Regions from separate parts of the Gordonia sp. SCSIO 19800 genome, predicted to be linked through region 1. Evidence: riboswitches for the same ligand, from Rfam matches in the RefSeq annotation. Region 1 holds a riboswitch; the other holds the start of a gene.

The links. Region 1 has a riboswitch for cyclic di-AMP ahead of KB201_RS11690 (C40 family peptidase). Riboswitches for the same ligand answer to the same signal wherever they lie in the genome.
Region 2: linked by a shared signal. The riboswitch ahead of KB201_RS05580 (transglycosylase family protein) and the one ahead of KB201_RS11690 (C40 family peptidase) in region 1 are both predicted to bind cyclic di-AMP.

The regions. Positions count from the first base shown of each region.
Region 1 is NZ_JAGRQM010000008.1:122,492-129,825, reverse strand. It holds gene KB201_RS11695 (DEDD exonuclease domain-containing protein) at 1-1,759, opposite strand, end outside; cyclic di-AMP (ydaO/yuaA leader) riboswitch at 2,341-2,572, shown strand; gene KB201_RS11690 (C40 family peptidase) at 2,589-3,275, shown strand; gene KB201_RS11685 (NlpC/P60 family protein) at 3,506-4,543, shown strand; gene KB201_RS11680 (hypothetical protein) at 4,552-5,949, shown strand; gene KB201_RS11675 (glycosyltransferase family 4 protein) at 5,949-7,073, shown strand; gene KB201_RS11670 (long-chain fatty acid--CoA ligase) at 7,099-7,334, opposite strand, start outside.
Region 2 is NZ_JAGRQM010000003.1:343,193-350,526, forward strand. It holds gene KB201_RS05555 (protein kinase) at 1-1,124, opposite strand, end outside; gene KB201_RS05560 (hypothetical protein) at 1,225-1,497, shown strand; gene moaC (cyclic pyranopterin monophosphate synthase MoaC) at 1,503-2,054, shown strand; gene KB201_RS05570 (molybdenum cofactor biosynthesis protein B) at 2,047-2,538, shown strand; gene KB201_RS05575 (molybdenum cofactor biosynthesis protein MoaE) at 2,535-2,981, shown strand; gene KB201_RS05580 (transglycosylase family protein) at 3,151-3,771, opposite strand; cyclic di-AMP (ydaO/yuaA leader) riboswitch at 3,778-3,994, opposite strand; gene KB201_RS05585 (hypothetical protein) at 4,220-4,468, opposite strand; gene moaA (GTP 3',8-cyclase MoaA) at 4,480-5,568, opposite strand; gene KB201_RS05595 (flavin reductase family protein) at 5,582-6,127, opposite strand; gene KB201_RS05600 (hypothetical protein) at 6,133-6,342, opposite strand; gene KB201_RS05605 (cold-shock protein) at 6,573-6,986, shown strand; gene KB201_RS05610 (DUF2771 family protein) at 6,993-7,334, opposite strand, start outside.

The DNA of each region.
Region 1 (7,334 bases):
CGAGCCGGCGTTCGGCGGAACCGGCGGGCAGGGCGACCGGCTCACTCGTCGACACGATGCGCGCGCCCGGTTCGGTCATCCAGCGGTACACGAGGCCGACCTCCTCGGCCGGCGCGCCCCGCAGCGGACCGGGGGCCGGTAACACGGTCTCCGCGGCTGCGACGAGCGCGTCGACGACGGGCATGGGCGAGACGCCGCGTCGGGCGCGTCCGGCGGCGGCGAGACGTCCGTACCGGATGACCGCGAACTGCCAGCCGCGTTCACCGTCGGGCCGGGCGACCACGATCTCGGCGATCGCGCACAGCGCGGCCAGTCGCTGGCAGCGGGCGAGGGCGTCGATCGTGAGCGCGAGACGGTCCCGATGCCGCGCCGCGGTCTCGAACATGTGGGCCTGGGCAAGGTCGGTGAGGTGCGCGGTGAGGCCGTCGAGGAGTTCGTCGGCCTCACCTCGCATGAGCCGGCGGGCCGCGGTGACCCGGGGAGAGTAGTCCGGCACCGTCTGCGGCTGCGCCGTGGCCGCACGGCAGGACCCCGGCCGCCGCCTCCCATCGGCCTCGGGACACCAGTGGTAGCCCGTCGCGCCGAGCCGTGTCGTGCACGTGCGCAGACCGGCGGCCGCCGAGATCACGTCGGCGACGGTCGCCGCGTTGTTGCGGTTGCCCACCGGGCCGATCGACTCGTCGGTGGGTGTTCGGCTGACCTTGAGCCGGGGGAAGCGTTCCTCGGTCAGGGTCACCCACCAACCCTTGTGCGGCTGGGTCGATCGTCGGTTGTACGCCGGTGCGTGCGCGCCGAGGAGCCGGAGTTCGCGGACGGCGGCCTCCAGGGCGTGGGAACACTCCACGACGTCGACCCGCTGGGCGAGGAGCACCATCTCCGCGATGCGGCGGCGCGGGTCGTTGCCACTGAAGTACGACCGGACCCGGCGGCGGAGGTCCACCGCGGTGCCCACGTAGAGGACCTCGTTCGACGGGCCGCGGAACAGGTACACCCCGGGCCGGGCCGGGACATGGTCGGCGAGTGCGCGTTTGGCGCGCAGGCGCGGGTTGGTCTTCGGGAGATACGACGTCAGGTCGCCGACGGTCGCGATGCCCTGATTGCCGACGCGCTCGAGGAGCCGGTGGAAGACCTCCACCGTGGCGCGCGCATCGTCGAGCGCCCGGTGGGTGGGCCGCACGGAGACGTCGAACAGGTCGGCGAGCGCGCTGAGCTTGACCGTCGGCGCCTCGTCACGGCTGAGGATGCGCCGGGCCATGGTCACCGTGCACAGGCTGAGGCTGAACGTCCACGGCAGGTGGAGCCGGATCGCGTTCTGCCGAAGGAAACCCATGTCGAAACGAGCGTTGTGGGCCACCAGGATCGAGCCGCGGGCGAACTCGAAGAACGACGGCAGCACCGACTCGATCCGGGGGGCGTCGGTCAGCATCGCGGTGGTGATGCCGGTGAGGGTCACGATCTGCGGGGGGATCGGCCGGCCGGGGTCGACCAGCGTGGCGAACTCGCCGACGACCTCGCCGCCGCGGATCTTGACCGCGCCGATCTCGGTGATCCGGTCACGGACCGGGTCGGACCCGGTGGTCTCGAGGTCGACGACGACGAGGGTCGTCTCGAAGAGCGAGCGGTCGCTGAACTCGTTCGACGTCTCACCCGTGGCCCCCTGGTCGGCGGCCTCCAGGTCGGCGAAGGTGAGCTGCCCCGCGGGCGAGCCGTCCACGCTGGTCTGCGTCACCCGGCGAACACTAGTTCGATCCACCGACATCACGACCGCGACGCTCCGACTGTGTGTCGTGTGACCCGTGTGACTGCTGTGTCGATCGCTGTTCGACGGACTTGTCGGTGGGCGCCCCTAGTCTCCACCTGGACGTGAGAAATGCGGTGCTCTCACGGTCACCGACCCGTAACGGGGCCGACGCGGCCCGCCCTCGCCAGATGAGATGGAGATCACATTATGTACGTCGACTGTGCGCGCTGCCCGGCTCGTCCCGTCGCTTGCGACGGGTGCATGATGACAGTGCTGTTTGGTGGCCCGAGCTGGGACGATATGCCGGACGAAGGTGGAGTTTCGGTAACGGCGTCCACCTCAGACGCGGACACCGAGCTGGACCTCGCCATCGACGTCCTGCAGGCTGCTGCAATGGTGACCAGCAGCGCTGCACGATCTGCAAGATCCGCTAAAACCGCAGTTCAGGCACCGGATCGACGCGCCTCTGTGACTGTCCTCAGGGCAGGCTGAGAAGCGGCCCAGGTTTGGCTGTCTGTCGCCTAGTGGACAGAGCGCATCCGATTTCGTAACCTTTCTGAGACCTTTGCGGAGCGTCCCGCTTCAACAGAAGTGGTCCGCAGTAGTCACCGCTCAATCGCCCTCGCGGGCGAACCGGGGAACCACAACCTTCGGACGGGATCGTCGGAGCGCATCAGACTGGTGCGACTCAGCCGAAGCCGATCCGAATCGGGGTGAATCGCGTTGCCACGCATGAGTGTCCAGTGGATACCTCTTGCGCGAAAAACGTGTAGGGCCACTCTTCCGGCCCGAACCCGACAGCTAACTCGGTCGGCGGTAGAGGAAGATCTGAAGGAGAACTCGCTTCGTGGCCAAACATCGTTTGGAACAGCCCAATCGTGGCAGCACGGTCGCCAAGAAGGCGGTGATCGCTGGATCGATCACACTCGGTTCGCTCGCCGCAGCCGCCGGCCCTGCTCTCGCCGCCCCGGTCCACACCCCGCTGGGCACTTTCGAGATCCCGGCCCTGCCCGGTGCGAAGGCCCCGGAGGCCAAGCCCGCGCCTGAGGCCACGCCTGTGAAGAAGTCGCCCGCAGCCACGGTCGAGATCCCCAACCTGGGGCAGTTCACCGTGCCGGGTATCGCGCCGGAGCAGATCCCGCAGCAGTTCCGCCCCCAGGGTGGCGGCGCGCCCCTGGGCCAGCCGCAGCTGACCGCCGGTCAGAAGGCAGTGAAGGCCGCCGAGAGCAAGATCGGTGCGCCGTACTCCTACGGTTCCGCCGGCCCCAACGCATTCGACTGCTCGGGCCTCGTCTACTGGTCCTACAAGCAGGCCGGCAAGAACATCCCGCGCGACAGCTACGGCCAGCTCGGCGGCGGACGCGCGGTGTCGTACTCCGATGCCAAGCCCGGCGACGTCATGATCTTCAACGGTGGCGGTCACGCCGGCATCTACGTCGGCAACGGTCAGTTCGTCCACTCGTCCAACTACGGCACGCCGGTCAAGCGCGACGCCGTCAAGGAGTGGACCCTGACGGGCATCCGTCGGTACTGACGACAACTGAACACGAACAGACTGAGCACGAAGGTCTCTGGACGGGCGGATCGCGTGGATTGCGATCCGCCCGAACCAGTCCCGGGGGCCGGTCGGCCGCCTAGGGTGGTCGACGGGACGCGGGGTACGGGTGCAGGGGACCGGGATGCTCAGGGATCGACGAGCACACACGAGGGAGTGAGTAGACCGTGCTGATCGGGGAGGGGCGTGGTCGCGCGACGCGGCCGAGGATGCGTTCGGGCCCGCTGATGGTGGCGCTCTGTGTGCTGTCGGCGTTCGCCGTCCTGGCACCGACGGTCGCCGGCGGGGTCGGGGACGCCCGTGCGGTGCCCGCGCGCTCGGCCGATCAGCTGCTCGACCGCTACAAGCAACTGGGCATCGACGCGGAGAAGACCACCGAGGCGATGCACAACGCGAAGATCGAGTATGACAAGCAGCGCGGCATCGTGGCGGCGGCCAAGAAGGCCGCGGCCGAGGCGCAGCAGACGCTGGACGCCAGCCGCGCCCAGCTCGCCGTGCACCAGAATCGTGTCGACGCGATCGTTCGCGCCAGCTATCAGGGCGCGCGGGTCAGCGGGCTGTACGCCGTGATGGTCAGCGACTCCCCGCAGGCGCTCCTGGACCAGATGTCGGGACTCGACATGATCTCGCGTCAGGCGTCGGTGGACCTGACCGCGATCAAGAAGGTACGGGCCAGGACCGCCATCGCGAAGAAGGATGCCGAGCGCACGGCGGTGGCCGCCTCCGAGGCGGTCTCCCGCGCCGAACGGGTCCGTGGTGACCTTCAGACGAAGCAAGCCGACCTGCAGCTCCAGGCGATCCAGATCCGGTCGATCTACAAGTCGATGACCGGCAAGCAGTTGGCGGCTCTGCGCGGTCCGACCTTCGACTTCGATCCGCGACTGGTGCCCAAGGGCACCGCCGCCGGGCTGATCGCCACCCACGCCGCGCTCACCCGGATCGGTGACCCCTACGTGTGGGGCGCCACCGGACCGAATTCGTTCGACTGCTCGGGACTCATGGTGTGGGCGTTCCGGCAGGCCGGCAAGACCATCCCGCGATCGAGTCAGGCGCAGATGGCCGGCGGTCAGCCGGTCGAGAAGAACGATCTCAAGCCCGGTGATCTGGTCATCTACTATCCCGATGCCCATCACGTCGGTATGTACGTCGGTGACGGCTATGTCATCCACGCCTCGACCTTCGGCGTTCCGGTCAAGGTCGAGCCGCTCGACGAGGCCGGACCGTACAACTCTGCCCGCCGGTTCTAGTCCCACCGGTGACCTCACCGCGCGGGCGCGCCGGCCTCGTCTCGGCCGTGGTCGTTCTGGTCATCGCAGTTGCCACCGCGTGCGGCACGGTCGATGTGCCCGGCGGGCCCGGCTCGTCCGCCGCGCCCGTGTCGTCGAGCCCCGCGGTCAACGTCTACGAGCGTGATCGAGCGGCGGGCGTGACGCGGTTGCTCGACGCGCTCACCGAAGCGGTGCGTTCCGGGGATGTGCGCGCGATCGGCACCCTCGTCGACACCGCTGCCACCCCGGCGTTCAAGGACGGATTCGTCACGGCCGCCGCGGGTTTCGCGCCCAGCCGGTTCACGCCGCGGAACGGTCGCAGCGGCACCCTGCGGTTCGCACGGTTCGGTTATCAGCTTGCGCCCACCGAAGAGGCGGAGGTGCTCGTACCCGGTGAGTTGCAGGAGCTCCTCGATGCCGGGGGGAGTTCGGACTCGTGGGTCGCTCCGGTGGAGTTGCGCTATGCGCTCGGCGGTGAGGGGGTCCCGGGAGTCGACGAGGCCGAGGTGGTCGTCGGCACCCAGTTCGTGGTCGCCCGCTACGGCGAGGCCTGGCGCCTCGTCGGAGACGCCACGGCCCTGGGAGGAGAACCCGCACCCACTCAGATGTGGGAGCTGCCCGGACTCCAGGTGGCCGACACCGCGACCGCAGGCGGCACGTCGGTGGTCGCCTCGTATCCCCGAACGTCTTCGACGGTGGCGACGCTGCAGCGGGAGCTGCCCGGGGCGGTGGATGCCGTCAGTGACTTCTGGGGCGACGACTGGGATCGCCGCGCCGTCGTGGTCGCCACGGCGACCGACGACGAGTTCGCCGCCCTCGTACCCGAGGGTCGAGCGGCGACCGGGACCGCGGCGGCCGCGACCGTGTTCAGCAGCCTCGACCTGGTCCAGCGCACCGCGACCGGACAGCGCATCATCCTGACCCCGGCGGCCCGGGAACTCGCCGCACCGACGCTCGCGGTGGTTCTCCGGCACGAGTTGACCCATGTCGCGGCCCGCGTTCACACCGCGCTCGACGCGCCGCTCTGGATCACCGAGGGCGTGGCCGAATACGTCGGGCGCAAAGGGACTCACACGAGGATCGCGGATGCCGCACCCGACCTGATCGCGTCCGTGCGTGCCGGTCGGGTTCCGACCGGGCCACCCGCCGACACCGACTTCGCGATGGACGGTCAGACTTCACAGGTGGCTTATCAGAGTGCGTGGTCGCTGGCCGCCTACGTCGCCGATCGATTCGACGAGGCGCGGCTGAAGAAGATGTACATGGGGGTCGCGGCGTCCGCCCTGCCCGCGGCGCAGGACGCGGCGATCGCCTCGAGTGTCGGGCTGACGCGTGCCGAACTGGTCGCGGGATGGCAGCGGTGGCTCGAAGTGCAGGCCCGTTGATGTCTCGAACGTTGTTGCTCACCAACGACTTTCCGCCCCGTCCGGGCGGGATCCAGTCCTACCTGCAGAATCTGGTGGACCTGCTGCCGCCGGAGGACGTGGTCGTCTACGCGCCGCGCTGGCGTGGTGACTCGCACGAGAAGTTCGACGCGGCCGCCCCGTATCGGGTGTACCGGCACCCGACGACGCTCATGCTCCCCACCCCGTTCGTGGCGCGGCGTGCCGCGGAGATCGTGCGCCGCGAACAGATCTCGACGGTGTGGTTCGGCGCGGCCGCGCCGCTGGCCGTGCTGGCGCCGGCGATGCGTCGCGCGGGCGCCCAGCGGATCATCGCCAGCACGCACGGTCACGAGGTCGGGTGGTCGATGCTGCCGGGCGCGCGGCAGGTGCTCGGGCACATCGGCCGCCACACCGATGTGATCACCTTCGTCAGCCGATACACCCGCGGCCGGTTCGCGTCGGCCTTCGGCGCCCGCGCGGCCCTGGAACACCTGCCCCCCGGCGTCGACACCGAGCGGTTCGCCCCGGATCCGGTGCTGCGACAGCGGTTTCGCGAACGTCTCGACCTCGGGGAACGTCCGACGATCCTCTGCCTGTCGCGGCTGGTGCCCCGCAAGGGCCAGGATGTGTTGATCCGCGCCCTGCCGCTGATCCGACGCACCATCCCCGACGCGACGCTGGTCATCGTCGGCGGTGGTCCCTACGGGAAGACCCTGCGCGACCTCGCGGCCGACACCGGGGTGGCCGACCATGTGATCTTCACCGGCTCGGTGCCCGCCGACGACCTCGCGGCGTACCACAACATCGCGGACGTCTTCGCGATGCCGTCCCGGACGAGGGGACGCGGGCTGGACGTCGAAGGCCTGGGGATCGTCTACCTGGAGGCATCGGCGTCGGGCGTGCCCGTGGTCGCCGGGTTGTCCGGTGGGGCGCCGGAGACCATCGAGGAAGGGGTCACCGGCACGGCCGTCGACGGGACCGATGTCGACGCGGTCGCCCTGGCGATCCTGGCGATCCTCGGTGATCGCGCGGCCGCGGCCGAGATGGGCCGGGCCGGACGGCGTTACGTCGTCGAGAACTGGCAGTGGAGCCAGATGGCGGCCCGCCTGCGCCAGTTGCTCTGAGGAGCAACCGGCGCAGGCGGGGAGCTCACCGCTGGTAGATCGCCTCGATGTCGCCGGCGAACTTCTCCACGACGACGTTGCGCTTGACCTTGAGGGTCGGCGTCATCTCGCCGGTCTCCTCGGTGAAGTCGGTCGGCAGGATGCGGAACTTCTTGATGGCCTCTGAATGTGACACCGTCTTGTTGGCGAGGTCGACGGCCGACTGGACCTCGGCGCGCAGGTCGGCGTCGTCGGCGAGGTCGGCGACCGTCGCGGACGCGG
Region 2 (7,334 bases), on a different contig from region 1:
CACGTGGCCCCGAGTCCGGCGCTGAGCTGGGCGCCGGCATCGGCCGCCGCGATCGGCGACGACGGGGCGTCGGACGCGTCCCCGCCATCGCCGCCGCCGAGGGTGAGGACCCCGATCGCGACGACGACGGCCAGCACCGCGACCACGGCGACCGCGGCGAGGGCGAGCGGCCACCGTCGCCGGTGGGAGGGCGTCGGGGGCGCGGGGGATGGGGCGACCCACGGTGGGGTCGGTTTCGCCGGTGGAGGCGGGGTGATGACCTGGGTCGTAGCCACGGGCGCGGGTGGCCGGTTGTCGGAGTGGGTTCGCCCCAGCGCCGCGCGCAGATCCGCGGCGAACGCACCGCAGGTGGGGTAGCGGTCGAGGGGGCCGCGCGCGAGCGCACGGTCGAAGACGGGATCGAGGGCGGCGAGCTCGGGGCGGTAGGTGCTGATCGGCGCCGGGCGTGTCGTGAGCTTGGCGACGATGTGACGGGTCTGCGTGTCGGCATCGAACGGGGTTGCGCCGGAGAGCAATTCGTAGGCGGTACAGGCCAGCGCGTACTGATCCGATGCGGGGCCCGCGGGTTTGCCGTCGAGGATCTCCGGCGCGGCGTAGACGAGGGTGCCCACGAACGACGACGGCGCCGTCAGGGTGCTCGCGGTGGTGAGCTTCGCGATCCCGAAGTCGAGCACGACGACGCGGTCGAGGGCGTCGTTAATCGCGCGGCGAGTGACCATGATGTTGCCCGGTTTGATGTCGCGGTGGATCACGCCGTGCTCGTGTGCGTAGTCGAGGGCGTCGGCGACCCGGGAGGCGACGGCCACCACCTCGTCCGGGCGGAGCGAGGCGCGTCGGAGGTCACGGCCGTCGAGGTAGGCCATCGTGAACCAGGGGTCGCCGTCGGCGACGCCGTAGTGGTAGATCGTGACGATCGACGGATGGTCGAGGGCGGCCGCGGTCTGTGCCTCGCGACTGAACCGGCGCGCGAACTCCTCGTCGACGGTCTCGGCGATCGAGATCACCTTGAGGGCCTCGCGCCGACGAAGTTGCGGATTCTCGACCAGGTAGACGGTGCCCATTCCGCCGCTCCCCAGCCGCGTGATCACACGGTAGCCGGCGACCTGGACCGGTTGGGCGACCATGGGCGCCTCCTGGGGCGTGACCTGTGTTGCGACGACCATAGCCCCGGCACGGGACTTCCGCCCCGGACACGGGTCTTGTTCATTCGAACGGCATGGCACAATGCACGACGTGGCAAACAAATCTGGCGCTGAAACACCCTCCTCCGGCGAAGCGGGGGCCGGCACCGGCAAGGTCGTCGAATCTGCCAAGGGCAAGAAGCACTACGTCGACAACGGCTGGCCGCAGGACGAGAACGGCGATGCCGCCGAGCACGCGGTCTCCGAACTCGCGACCCACATCTCGGGTGCGTTGTCGCCGTTCGGCGACACCGAGTTCCCGCTTCCGGTCGACGACCTGCCGTTCGTGCAGTCGAAGACCATCGTCAACCGCTGACGTCGATGCCGCCCACCGGGACTGACGAAGGTGGGTCGGACGCCCGGGACACCGGGCCGGCCGGCGGCTCCCGGTTGAGTCATCTGGACGAGTCCGGAACGGCCCGCATGGTCGACGTCGGCGCCAAGCCGACGACGAAGCGTCGCGCCGTCGCCGCCGGCACGTTCCACACCACCGCCGAGGTGATCGGTCTCCTCAGCGAGTCGCGGCTGCCCAAAGGAGATGTGCTGGCCACGGCGCGCATCGCCGGGATCATGGCGGCCAAACGCACCGACGAGCTGATCCCGCTGTGCCATCAGCTGGCGTTGTCGTCGGTGGAGGTCGACTTCGCGATCGGCGCCGACACGATCGAGGTCACCGCGACCGTGGCGACCTCCGGCCAGACGGGTGTGGAGATGGAGGCGTTGACAGCGGTCGCAGTCGCCGGGCTGACACTCCACGACATGGTCAAGGCCGTCGACCGACGGGCGCAGATGGACGGCATCCGCCTGCTCGCCAAGACCGGCGGCAAATCCGGCGACTGGTACCGCGAACCGTCTGACCCGGCTCATGACTGACCAGAGAACTCCTCGCGTGGCGCGCGTCGTCGTCGCGTCGAACCGCGCCAGCAGCGGTGTCTACGAAGACCGGTCCGGACCGATCATCGAGGCCTGGCTGGTCGAGCAGGGCTTCACCGTCGACGAGTGCGACGTCGTCGCCGACGGCCCGCCGGTCGGCGAGGCCCTCCGCGCCGCGATCTACGCCGAGGTCGACCTCGTCATCACCACGGGCGGAACGGGTTTGACGCCCACGGACCGGACTCCGGAGCAGACCCGCCCGCTCCTCGACGTCGAGATCCCGGGTCTGGCCGACGCCATCCGGTCGGCCGGGCTGCCGACGGTGCCCACCGCGGTCCTCTCACGCGGACTCGCCGGAATCGCCGGGACGACCCTCGTCGTGAACCTGCCCGGTTCGACCGGCGGGGTCCGCGACGGGCTCGGCGTCCTCGCCGGCGTCGTCCACCACGCGCTCGATCAGATCCGCGGAGGCGACCACCGATGACCCGAGAGGCCGGCTCGCACGTGGTGCACACCGCGGTCGTCGACGAGCCGATCACGCTGGCCGACCACGAGGCGATGGTCATCGACGCCGCCGAAGGTAAAGCCGGTGCGGTGGTCGGGTTCGTGGGCGCGGTCCGCGACCACGACGGCGGCCGCACCGTGACCGCGCTGCATTACTCGGGGCATCCCACGGCGACGAAGGTCCTGGCCGAGGTCGTCGCGGAGGTCTCCGCGGTCCACGGGGTGCGCGCGGTCGCGGTGTCCCACCGGGTCGGCGACCTCGTCATCGGCGACATCGCGTTCGTGGTCGCGGTGGCGGCCGACCATCGTCGGGCGGCGTTCGAGACCTGCTCGCGCCTCGTCGACGAGGTCAAGGCCCGCCTGCCAGTCTGGAAACACCAGTTCTTCGACGACGGCACCGACGAATGGGTCAACTCGGCCTGACCCCGCCCCCCGCTGGTTGAGCTGACCCCCGCTGGTTGAGCTGACCCCCCGCTGGTTGAGCTGACCCCCGCTGGTTGAGCTTGTCGAAACCAATGGAAAAGGGCCCCGCACGGATGGTCCATCGTGCGGGGCCCTTCGTCTGGGTCCCAGATCAGGCGTCGAGCGGCGATCAGGGGTTGGGCAGCAGGTGCTTGTTGTCGTTGAACAGCTTGATCTGGTCCTGGTTCAGCGTGACGCCGCTGTCCTTGGCCGCCTGCCAGAGGTTCTTGATCTCGGGGCTGACGCCGGCCTCGGTGAGGGCGTCGGTGACCTGGTTGGCGACGTCCTCGGTGGTCTTCGCCAGGTCGACGCTGCCGTTGCCGCCGGGGAGCACCGGGGCGATCTCACGCGGGGTGTCGGTCGGCGCGCTGCGCGGGGTCGAGCCCGACAGGCCGGTGCCACAGGTGGGCCAGGCACCCTTGCCCTGCGAACCGAGCACACGCTCGGCGACGACGATCTGCTCCTCGCGCGAGGCCTGATCGGCGGTTGGGGCGAACTCGCCGCCGCCGTGGCCGGTCCAGGTGCTCGGGGAGAACTGCAGGCCGCCGTGGTAGCCGTTGCCGGTCGCGATGGCCCAGTTGCCACCGGATTCGCACTGCGCGACCTGGTTCCACTCGGCGTCGGTGGCCGCATTGGCGGTACCGGTGCCCAGGAGGGCTGCTCCGCCGCCGAGGACCGCGCCGGTGAGGGCGACCTTGGTGATGGTCTTGGCGGCCGTGCTGGTCGTCTGCTTGCGATGACGTCCGGACATGTCTGTGTTTCCTCTCTCCACGCGCCTACGAAGTCAGCTGTCGGGTTCGAGCGAGAGGTGCTCGGTCCCGGGTCGTCGTGGTGGTCGCCGCGACTTCCGGGACTTAACCCCGAGGACACCTGGTGTGGTGCCCGGTCTCAGGGGATGAGGTTGGGTCCCCCGTCCTCGTTCCTAGATTGCTTGTCGTTCCCACCGGCGGAACGAGGCTCGGCGCGGCCGGTGGGACGTTATGTCTTGGTTGCTGTGTCGTGACCTCCGAGGAGGACGCTTCGAACAGTACGTCGTTCGTTGGACTGAATCACCTGCTTGGACGCAAGCGATTTTCGGCCCGGATCCGGGTCTTCCGACCCACTTCGGCCGTCATCCCAGTTCAACGGGTTAGTGGCCGTCCCGTGCCCATCCTGTTACCGCACCGTGATGTGACTAAGGTCACAGGCCGGGTGTGGCGTCAGCCACCGGCAAACGGGGGGAGGACGTCGAGTGTCGTGCACGTGCCGAGCGCACGCGTCCGATCGGAGAACGCGATCTCGTCGCGCAGATACGAGCAGCGTTCGAGAACCGTGGCGAGGGAGGGGTTTCCGGCGGCGAGGATGCCCTCGAGGGCGCCGAGCGGGGTCGACGGGTCGACGTCGATCACCTTCTCCTCGGCACCGGCCGCGGCGCGCGCGGCCGCGAAGAAACGAACTGTGAGCTGCATCGGACGCGAGCCTAGCCGCCGATCGCCGACATCGGCCGATCCGGTTGGGTGAAGCCCGCCGCGTTCACTTCGTGGCCCGCCGCTTTCGCCCACATGTTCGCGCGCCACAGGCGCGCGAGGGCGGCGTCGATCTCGTCGTCGGGGAGGGTGCGCAACGCGTGCCGCACGTCGGTTTCCGACGTCGCGAACAGGCAGTTGCGCAGTGATCCGTCCGCGGTGAGCCGGGTGCGGTCGCAGTCCCCGCAGAACGGCCGGGTGACCGACGCGATCACCCCGACGCGTGCCGGGCCGTGCGCGCCGCGGTGGCCGTCGACGAGCCACGTGGCGGCGGGCGCGCTCCCACGTGGCGCAGGGTCGGGCAGCAGGGTGAACCGCTTCCGCAGGGTCGCGAGGATCTCCTGTGCGGTCACCATCTGTGCTCGCTGCCACGCATGGTCGGCGTCGAGTGGCATCTGTTCGATGATGCGCAGCTCGTAACCGTGCTCGAGACAGTAGGCGAGCAGGTCGGGGACTCCGGGCAGGTCGCTGCGGTCGGGTACCACGGCGTTGACCTTGACCGGGTCGAGCCCGGCGCGGCGGGCCGCCGCCAGGCCGTCGAGCACATCGGACAGACGGTCCCGGCGCGTGATCTCGGCGAAGCGGGCCGGGTCGATGGTGTCCAGCGAGATGTTGATACGGCCGAGGCCGGCGTCGACCAGACCGCCGACCCGCCGGGTCAGTCCGAGTCCGTTCGTCGTCATCGCGATCTCGGGCGACTGCGGGAGGCCCGCGACGGCGGCGATGACGTCCTCGAGGTCGCGGCGCAGCAGTGGTTCGCCGCCGGTGAATCGGATGCGCTCGATTCCCAGGTGGCGCACTGCGACGGTGAGCACCCGGATCAGTTCGTCGGTGGACAGCACCTGGTCGGTGGGCATCCAGTCGAGGCCCTCGGCCGGCATGCAGTACGAGCACCGCAGATTGCAGCGGTCGGTGACCGAGACCCGGAGATCCTTCGCGACCCGACCGAAGGTGTCGAGCAACGGCCCGTCGGTGGGCGCGTCGGAGGTCGCTGCTTCCCGCGGGGAGCGGGGCAGCGGCAGTCCGAGGCCGACCGTGCTCATGGTGCTGGGCGACTCACTTCCGGGTCGGGTCCGTGCGCGCCTCCAGGGCGCGGAAGGTGCTGGCGTGGAAGACCAGGGGCTCGATGTCGGGATCGGCGCGCAAGGTCCCGATCTCCAGCAACACGACGGTGTGGTCGCCGGCCTGGATCTCGTTGTGGATCGTGCACGACAGGTGGGCGGCCGCGTCGGGCACGAAGACCGCCCCGCGATCGGTGCTCAGCGGCGTGATGCCGTCGAACCGGTGCTCCGACGACCCGGCGAGCTGCTTGCAGAGTTCGATCTGGTCGCCGGCGAACACGCTGACCCCGATGGCCGGTGCGGTACGGATCCGCGGCCAGGTCGTCGAGGTGTTCTGGACGCAGACCGAGACGAGCGGCGGGTCGAGCGACACGGTGGTGAACGAGCTCGCGGCCATTCCGATCAATGTGGTCGAATCCCCGTCACGCTGTTCGCAACACACCGCCACGACGCCCGACGGGAAACAGCTGTACGCGTCACGCAGCGCCCGCCCGTCGGAGACGGGGGAGAGATCGGGGGTGGTGTCGATGGTTGTGGTCACGGTCCTCACCTGGCTCGGCGTCCGGCACGGAGTGCGTACACCAGGCCCAGGACGAAGCCCAGCGGTGCGCACATGGTCAGCAGATAGACGGCGGTCGGCGCGGTGTCGCCGCCGGTCACCAACGGTGTCAGGAACAACGCCACGATCGCCAGAATTCCGATCATGAACACGACCCCGGCAGCCTGCAGCAACCGCGGGGAGGATGTCTTCTGCATACCCGCCACGGTAGTGCAACGCGCGCCGGTGCGACGCCGCGCGATCCGTGCCCGCCGGGTAATGGTGTGACCGCGCGGTGGGGCGTTGGCTAGGATGGTCCGAAGCAGGCGCCTTGCATCCGTCTGGGCTCGCACGGTCTTCCACCGTCCGGGCCGCGAGATGGGTGACGGCGTCTTTTGTCGTGACGGGTCGTTTTTCGACAGATCTAGAACAGATGAGGGTGAGCACAGTGCCGACCGGCAAGGTGAAGTGGTACGACGCGGACAAAGGCTTCGGCTTCCTCTCCCAGGAGAGCGGTGAGGACGTCTACGTCCGTTCGGCAGCGTTGCCCGACGGAGTCGAGGCGCTCAAGCCGGGCCAGCGCGTCGAGTTCGGCATGGCCGCCGGTCGTCGCGGCCCGCAGGCGTTGAGCGTGAAGGTGCTCGAACCGGCACCCAGCGTCTCCAAGAACGTGCGCGAAGCCGCCCGCAAGGACGTGAAGCGGCACACCCCCGACGAACTGCACGGGATGGTCGCCGACCTCATCACCCTGCTCGAGGGCAAGGTCCAGCCGGACCTGCGCAAGGGGCGTTACCCCGACCGTAAGACCGCACAGCGGATCTCCGAAGTCGTGCGTGCCGTCGCGCGGGAGCTCGACTCCTAGGGCCGACTACGCGGCGGGCGCGGTCTGAACCGCGAGCTCGCCGCGCGGCAGGACGTCGTCGGCGGGGGTGAGCCGCGCCGACGCCGAGATCACGGTGAACCCGACCAGCACCCGGTCCGGTTCCGACCGGAGCGTCAGGGTGAAGGTGTCGTCCGCGCCCTGCTGCTGCTCGTCCTCGACGATCCCGCGCGGAGTCCGATAGACCGCCGCGAGGTTCCACGGACCCTGCGCGATCTCGCTCGAGACCGTCAGCATGATCGTCGAACCCACCGGCACCGGCACCGTCGCGGTCTCGTTCGGCGCGGTGATCTCGGGATCGCACGCGGTCAGCATCAAATCGCACCACCA